DNA from 2 places in the Pseudomonas sp. DC3200b2 genome. Region 2 is predicted to be linked to the other one. Evidence: predicted binding sites of a transcription regulator. Region 2 holds the regulator's gene; the other holds the start of a gene.
What was found. Region 2 encodes FliA, which starts transcription of late flagellar genes. Its sites were predicted from a motif close to CTAAAGTTTNNNNNNNNNNNGCCGNTAA; they were not measured.

Region 1 (4,209 bases), on a different contig from region 2:
GCCAGGCGCCGATGGCCGCGTGCAGCTCGCCTACCTGGTAGATGGTCAGGTCGGTCTGCACGGCGAGCCGCAGCCGGCCTTCGCCGCGCTGCACGTCGATCATGGCGCGATCAGCTTGGCCACCGCGGCCAGCATCTGGGCGGGCTGGAAAGGCTTGACCACCCAGGCGCGCGCGCCGGCGGCCTGGCCTTCCTGCTTGCGGCTTTCCTGAGACTCGGTGGTCAGCATGATCACCGGGGTGAACTTGTAGGCCGGCAGCTTCTTGAGCTCTTTCACGAAGGTGATGCCGTCCATGTTGGGCATGTTCACATCGCTGATCACCAGATGAATCTTCTGGCCGGTCAGCTTGGCCAGCGCGTCCTTGCCATCGCAGGCTTCAAGCACGTCGTAGCCTTGCCCTTTGAGGGCGATACCTACTACTTGGCGAATACTGGCGGAGTCATCCACCACGAGAATGGCCTTGGCCATGGAACCTCCCGGTTGCGCGTCGAACGTTAGAAAAAGGTGATGTCGCTGGCGGTCGGAGCGCTGTTGGCCCGGCCGTGATGGTTGTTTCGCTGTTCCTGCATGGCGTAAGTGCGCTCGGTTTCAGCCAGCCAGCCGGCCACGTCCATGCTCAGGGGGACGTTGGCTTCGCGGGCTCGCTCCACGTGCTGATGCAGGTCGGCCATGCGCTGCTGCACCTGGTTGAGGATCTGGCTGACGCGATCCTGGAACTGCAGCGCCACCAACACCTCGGATAGCTCCTGACCAATACCTTCGCTTTCTTGACGCAGTAATTCGGACGCCCCCTGGAGCTTGCCGGTGATGCCCTCGAAGCGACCCAGCACGCCCTGGATCGCTTGCTCGGCCTGGGCGACGCTGTCGTTGCCCTTGTCGGTGCTTTCGCCCGCAACTTCTACCAGGTGGCCAATGGCGGCGTTGATCACGTCCACCTTGGCGGACATCTTCTGACCAGTCTCGCTGGATTGACTCGACAGCGAACGCACGGCGTCAGCCACTACCGCGAAGCCGCGACCTGCCTCGCCGGCGCGGGCGGCCTCGATGGCCGCATTGAGCGCCAGCAGGTTGGTTTGCGCGGCGATGGCCGCCACGTCGGCGGCCATCTGCCGCAGCTCCCCGGTGTAGTCCGTGAGATGGCGTACCGCCTGGAGCATTTCATCGCGGCTATGCTGGCTGATGCGCAGGCTGTCGACCACCTCGGCCAGGGCGCCATGGCTCTGCGCCAAGCCTTCGCTCACGCCGCCTTCGCCCATTTCACCAGCCGCTTGGCGTGAAGCGGCCAGCGTCTGGTCGAGGCGTCCCGCGATATCCACGAACCGCTGAGTGAGCGCGCCTACTGCGGTTTCTGTTTGCTCGCGGGATGTTTCGATCTGGCGCATCCACACGGGCAGCGCTGCATCGCACAACCGCTGTGCGTCAGGCAGGGGTTCGCTCGTTGGCTCTACCACTGATGGGGCGGCAGCGGGGGCGGCAGGCTTCCGACCGACGCGCCAGGCAGAGAAACCACCGGCCAGTAGAGTAGGTAGCGCGACACAGGCAGCGTTGAGCCAAAGACTGAGGTCGCTGGTCAGTGCCAGGGCGCTGATGGAAACGACAGCGCCCACGGCGCTGGCGGCCAGCGGCAGGGAGCGGGAAGCGGAGCGAAACTCCTGGGGGGCAATGGTCATGGGAGGCCCTTGAGCAGTAGCCCCGGTCAGGGGCAGGTATCTGGGTTATCTCCTATTGCCCTCATAACATTAATTAATTGGCGTGCCATTCGTCGTCTTGTGGATCCATTTATACAGCGTTTATACAGCTACATACCACTGTATAAGCTGTGAAAATTGGCTGGAAGCGGCTTGGAAGGGCGTGGAAGAGCACGCGGCCCCGCACAACGTAGCGGCAACCGTTAGAACGCTGGTTGTATAGGTTCCGGTTGGTAGAGACAGCGCCATCGGCGCGAAAGCCACTCTTCGCTGTCACCTCTTAAGTTGACGAACCCAGCTAGCGACAGAACTAACTAGCGCGGGCGTTAACCCATCTTCCTGCCCATCAGGCCGCTGTCGGATTACAACCGAAACCACTGCCGCATCGCCTTCCCGAGCAGGGCCACGGCCTCATCCCCTTGTGACGCAGCGCTGCGCACGAACACGATTTCATGGTCAGGAATCATTGGCAGATCTTCCAGAATCCGCATACGCTCGGTGACCTTGGCGCGGTCGATCAGGCTCACCGCCAACCCGGCTTCCACGCAGGCTTTTACCGCCTGGTTGGACTGGCTTTCGAGCACGATACGCGAACGTCGACCGCACGCCTGGAGCGCTTCGGTCATGGCTTCGCGGTAGGGGCATTGCACGGCATGTACGGCCAAGGGCAAAGGGTCATCGAGCGCCACGGCGGTATTCATAGGGCCGACCCAGACAGGCGTGGTCGACATCAACACCTGAGCGTCGGGGTCGGCCTGGCCCTTGGGCTGGGCCAACACGGCTGTCTGCAGCTTGCCCCGCTGTATCCCCTCCCGCAGCGCATAACTGGGCCCTGTCTTGAGCTCCAGTACTACATTGGGCCAGGCTGCGGTGAAGATGGGAAGGATGTCCAGAATGACATGCGCCGCGTATTCGTCGGGCACGCCCAAGGTGATGCGCCCCGCGAGGGCCGCGCCGTGCAGGTCCGCCAACGCTTGGTCGTGGGTGCGTAACAGCTCGGCCGTGGAGACCAGCAGGCGTTGACCCAATGCGGTCAGGGACACTGACTGATTGTCCCGGTTGAGTAGGCGGCCGCCTGCTATCTCCTCCAAACGCCGAATATGCACACTCACCGCCGCCGGGCTCTTGTGCAACTGCTCGGCAGCGGCACTGAACTTGCCGATGCGCACCACTGAATGGAAGGTCCGCAGAAGGTCAATATCGAGGATGGCGCTCATGCTTCAATTTCCTTCAACAACTACTGCAGCATATTTTGATTTATTAGGTTAGGTCATTTCCCTAGCCTGGGTGCATGAGCCAGCCCAATTCGACCCAACTCAACGAACCGGCACGCCACACGTTTCGGGACACCCTGCCATTACCTTTGCTCGAAGCAGGAATGCTGCTGACCTGGAGCTCCGGGTTTATCGGCGCGCGCTTTTCCATAGACTACGCTCCGGCCTTGCTGGTGGTGTTCTGGCGTTGCGTGCTGGTCTGCGTTCTGCTGTGGCCCTTCGTCCTGAAGCCGTTACGAACAACGCCGGTTCCCGTGCTGTTGACCAATGCCGGCATTGGCCTGCTGGCAATGGCCGGATACCTGGCCGGGGTCGCCCAAGGCATCGCGCTTGGCGTGCCGGCCGGCCTCGCCGCCCTTTGCGCGGACCTGCTGCCCCTGGGCATGGCGCTATTGGCGGCGGGGTTTTTGGGCGAGCGATTGGCCCTTCGGATGTGGTTGGGGTTGATCCTTGGGCTGGTGGGTGTGCTCTGGGTCACCCAGGGCGTGCTGGAGCTGGGCAGCGCGCCTCTCTGGGCCTATGGCCTGCCGGTGGCGGGCATGCTGTCACTCGCGGTGGCGACCCTGTGGCAGAAGCGCTTGAGTGCTGCCCGATCCATGGGCCTGCTGCCCAACCTCTGGCTGCAATGTTTTGTCTCCAGCTTCGTCTTCGCCGCTATCCAGGGCAGCCAGGGTAGCCTGGCCCCCGTTCCGACCATCGGGTTCGCGCTGAGCGTGCTGTGGACGGTGGGCTTGTCGACGCTCGGCGGTTACGGGCTGTACTGGCTGTGCCTGCGCCGAAGCAGCGGCACCCGCGTGGCCAGCGTGCTTTACCTTAGCCCGCCGATCACCATGATCTGGGCCTGGGCCATGTTCGGTGAACCTTTGAGCTGGCAGATGGCGCTCGGGATGGCGGTTTCGGCCGGCGGCCTCTGGCTGGTGATTGGGGAGAGCAACCGGCCCGCTCGGCCCGAATGAGCTGTCGGCCTGCGAAGGTCGACTCTGAAACATTGATTGACAATCCTTTGTAGTTTTCTCATAGTCACATTTCGCAAACGTTTGCGCGTGTGCAGATCCCACCCGGCAGCGTTCGCCCGAAGAATAATCACAATAATGGAGATCACCCATGAAGCTGCCCTTCGCTGGTCGCCTGCTGGCCGCTGCCGTACTCAGCGCCACCACCCTGTTGCCATTCTCTGTGGCTCACGCCGAATCCTCCGAAAAGCCCAAGGTCGCATTGGTCATGAAGTCCCTGGCCAACGAGTTCTT
Region 2 (4,209 bases):
TTCGAATTCATGATCGGTAATCAGTTCACCGCCGGCTACTGGCGCGGCGGGAGCCGCCGGTGCGGCCGGCGCCGCTTCCGGAAGGTTGTCGGCCGCGAAGCTGCCTTTGCCATGCAACTGATCGAGCAGCGCTTCGAATTCCGCATCGGTGATTTCATCGCTGGCAGAGGCAGCCGCCGCCGGCTCCGCGACAGGCGCCAAGGCTTCAGGAGCGAACTGCCCCTTGCCATGCAACTGGTCCAGCAGCGACTCGAACTCCGCGTCGCTGATCTCGTCATCGCCCACGGGGGCCTCGACGACCGGGCTGGGTGCCGGCGCGACGGCAGGCGCGGCCATCACTGGCGCCGGTGCCGGGGCTGGAGTCTCCATAGCCGCCGGCGCTGCACCGGCCGGCTCGGCCAGGCGAGAGAGCGCCGCGAGCAGCTCGGGGGTAGCGGGCGTCAATGGCGAACGTTCGCGTACCTGACCGAACATGCTGTTGACGGTATCAAGTGCTTCAAGCACCACGTCCATGAGCTCGGAATCCACGCGGCGTTCGCCCTTGCGCAGAATGTCGAACACGTTTTCGGCAATGTGGCAGCACTCCACCAGCTCGTTGAGCTGGAGGAAGCCGGCGCCACCTTTAACAGTGTGGAAACCACGAAAAATCGCATTGAGCAGATCCGCATCGTCGGGCCGGCTTTCCAGCTCCACCAACTGTTCGGACAACTGCTCGAGGATCTCGCCGGCCTCTACCAGGAAGTCCTGGAGGATTTCTTCATCGGCGCCGAAGCTCATTTGGGTGCTCCCTGGAAATCGGTAATTGGCATCCGGCTCGGATAGCGCCCTTGGGCGCCTGTACGATGAGCCCACCCTTCAGGGGTTAGAACCCTAGGCTGGAAAGCAGGTCATCCACATCGTCCTGGCCGGATACGACGTCTTCACGCTTATCGGCATGAATCTGCGGACCTTCACCCCGGGAAGCGTCTTTTTGTGGATTTTTTTCGCTCTGCAGGCTCTGCGGGTCATGCTGGATACCGGCGAAACGGTCCACCTGGCTGGCCATCAGCACCAGCTTGAGCAGGTTCGATTCCACATCCGTCACCAAGGCGGTGACGCGCTTGATCACCTGGCCGGTAAGGTCCTGATAATCCTGGGCCAGGAGAATGTCATTCAGGCTTGAGGATAGCCGCCCGGCATCGCTCTCACTGCGTGCCAGGAAAGCATCGACGCGCTTGACCAGGTCACGGAAGGTATCGGCATCCACCTCCCGACGCATGAAGCGCTGCCAGTCTACCCGCAATGCACGGGCTTCCTCGCCCAGGTCATGGACCAGGGGCGTGGCCTGCTCCACCAGGTCCATGGTGCGGTTGGCGGCGTTTTCCGTCAGGCGCACCACATAGTCAAGGCGCTCGGTGGCATCCGTGATCTGTGATACCTCCTCGGCCTGCGGCGAGCGAGGGTCGATCTGGAAATTGACGATGGCGCTGTGCAGCTCGCGTGTCAGCTTGCCCACTTCCTGGTACAGGCCACGATCGCGCGTCTGGTTCAGCTGATGAATCAGCTGCACCGCGTCGCCGAACTGACCCTTCTCCAGGCTTTCGACCAACTGGCGGGCATGGGTTTTCAGGGTCGACTCAAAGTCACCCAACGGCAGATTACTGGACTCCATGGCGCCCCCTATGCGGCCTCAGCTGTTGACACGCTCGAAGATCTTCTCGATCTTTTCTTTCAGCACCTGGGCCGTGAAAGGCTTGACCACATAGCCGTTGACGCCGGCCTGGGCCGCCTCGATGATCTGCTCGCGCTTGGCCTCGGCGGTCACCATCAGCACCGGCAGATGCTTGAGACGCTCGTCGGCGCGCACCTGGCGCAACAACTCGATACCGGTCATGCCCGGCATGTTCCAGTCCGTGACCAGGAAATCGAAACCGCCGCTCTGGAGCATTGGCAAGGCCGTATTCCCGTCGTCAGCCTCTGAGGTATTGGTGAAACCCAGGTCGCGCAACAGGTTCTTGATGATCCGCCTCATTGTCGAAAAATCGTCGACGATAAGGATTTTCATGTTCTTGTCCAAGTAAACCTCCAAGCAGTCTCAAACACGCCCGCTCCGGGACGTGCAGTCAATCGAATCCGGTTTTGCACACTTACACGACTGCCTGAGCAGGCGTGGCGGGCGGTGATATCACACAGCCGGCACACCGTTCCAGCATTCTCTTTCATTTTTGCCGCCAAGCGCCCTTTCGCGCACCGACGGCACCCCAAATCCTGTTGCGCCGCCGCGCCTCAGCGCGCGCTGCGCCACTCACCCAGGCGGCTGCGCAAGCGCGCCGCGCACTGGCTGTGCAGCTGGCTGACACGAGATTCGCTCACGCCCAGGACTTCGCCGATTTCCTTGAGGTTGAGCTCCTCGTCGTAGTACAGCGACAGCACCAGGCGCTCGCGCTCCGGAAGGTTGGCGATCGCATCGGCCAGGGCCCGCTGGAAGCGCTCGTCCTCCAGCCCCCTGGCCGGCTCGCCGCTACCACTGGCGCCGTCCTCGTGCAGCCCTTCGTGCTCGCCGTCCTGCAATAGGTCGTCGAAACTGAACAAGCGACTGCCCAGGGTATCGTTGAGGATGGCGTAGTATTCCTCCAGCTTCATGTTGAGTTCGGCAGCTACCTCGTGATCTTTAGCGTCACGGCCAGTTCGAGCTTCGATCCGGCGGATGGCTTCGCTCACGGTGCGGGTGTTGCGATGCACCGAGCGTGGCGCCCAGTCACCCTTGCGCACCTCGTCGAGCATGGCGCCGCGAATGCGGATACCGGCGTAGGTCTCGAAGCTCGCGCCCTTGGTGGAGTCGTACTTGTTCGCCACCTCGAGCAGGCCGATCATGCCTGCCTGGATCAGGTCCTCGACCTGTACGCTGGCGGGCAGTCTCGCCAGCAGATGGTAGGCAATGCGCTTGACCAAGGGGGCATAGCGCTCAATCAGCTCGTGCTGCTGTGACTGACGAGAGGCATTGTTGTACATCCGGTATCCACTGGCGCTCATGAGACAGGCCCCGCACTGGTTTGCTGTACCAAACGTTCGACGAAGAATTCGAGATGCCCCCGCGGGTTGGCCGGCAGCGGCCAGGTATCCACTTTCTGCGCGATGGCCTTGAAGGCCAGGGCGCACTTGGACCGCGGGAAGGCTTCGTAGACGGCGCGCTGCTTCTGCACAGCCTTGCGCACGGTCTCGTCATAGGGCACCGCGCCCACGTACTGGAGCGCAACGTCCAGGAAGCGGTCGGTCACCTTGGTGAGCTTGGCGAACAGGTTGCGCCCTTCCTGCGGGCTCTGGGCCATGTTCGCCAGTACTCGGAAGCGGTTCATGCCGTAGTCGCGGTTGAGCAGCTTGATCAGGGCGTAGGCGTCGGTGATCGAGGTGGGCTCATCGCACACTACCAGCAATACTTCCTGGGCGGCGCGCACGAAACTGACAACCGAGTCACCGATGCCCGCGGCGGTGTCGATCACAAGCACGTCGAGGTTGTCGCCGATCTCGCTGAACGCCTGGATCAGCCCGGCGTGCTGTGCCGGACTGAGATGGACCATGGTCTGGGTGCCCGAGGCGGCCGGCACGATGCGGATCCCGCCCGGTCCCTGCAAGAGCACGTCGCGCAGGTCGCAACGCCCCTCGATGACGTCGGCCAGGGTGCGCTTGGGAGTCAGCCCCAGCAAGACGTCGACATTGGCCAGGCCCAGGTCAGCGTCCAGCAACATCACCCGCCGGCCGAGTTCGGCCAGTGCCAGCGATAGGTTCACTGACACGTTTGTCTTGCCGACGCCGCCCTTGCCGCCGGTCACCGCGATCACCTGTACGGGATGCATGCTGCCCATTCGTTCTTTACCCTGTCACTAAGCCGCTGGCTACACCACGGCCCGCTCGCCCCTGGGGCGAACCGGCACTGCGCGCGGTGCAGGTAGGTTCCAAGCCAAGCAGCACGCCCTTGGGCGTACTGTCGCGCAACCACTTGCGCATGCATTTCATCTTCATCACCTCAACCCGCGCGCTTGCTCGGGCTGTGGTAGAGGTCCGCGAACATGTCGGCCATGGCCTCTTCGCTGGGCTCCTCTTGCATCTGCACGCTTACCGCCCGGCTCACCAGCTGGTGCTTGCGCGGCAGATGCAGGTCGTCCGGAATACGCGGGCCATCGGTCAGGTAGGCCACCGGCAGATCATGACTGATCGCCAGGCTGAGCACCT

Region 1: ACP691_RS19450 (methyl-accepting chemotaxis protein) is a predicted target of FliA. The motif match lies at 1,716-1,743, and genes of this name have one in related genera.

The regions. Positions count from the first base shown of each region.
Region 1 covers NZ_JAFCTA010000008.1:7,389-11,597, forward strand. Annotated here, with positions in the region: gene ACP691_RS19440 (STAS domain-containing protein) at 1-103, opposite strand, end outside; gene ACP691_RS19445 (response regulator) at 100-468, opposite strand; gene ACP691_RS19450 (methyl-accepting chemotaxis protein) at 495-1,670, opposite strand; gene ACP691_RS19455 (LysR family transcriptional regulator) at 2,051-2,905, opposite strand; gene ACP691_RS19460 (DMT family transporter) at 2,980-3,918, shown strand; gene ACP691_RS19465 (sugar ABC transporter substrate-binding protein) at 4,067-4,209, shown strand, end outside.
Region 2 covers NZ_JAFCTA010000001.1:1,019,165-1,023,373, reverse strand. Annotated here, with positions in the region: gene ACP691_RS04920 (chemotaxis protein CheA) at 1-777, opposite strand, end outside; gene ACP691_RS04915 (protein phosphatase CheZ) at 863-1,651, opposite strand; gene ACP691_RS04910 (chemotaxis response regulator CheY) at 1,670-2,044, opposite strand; gene fliA (RNA polymerase sigma factor FliA) at 2,266-3,012, opposite strand; gene fleN (flagellar synthesis regulator FleN) at 3,009-3,842, opposite strand; gene flhF (flagellar biosynthesis protein FlhF) at 4,004-4,209, opposite strand, start outside.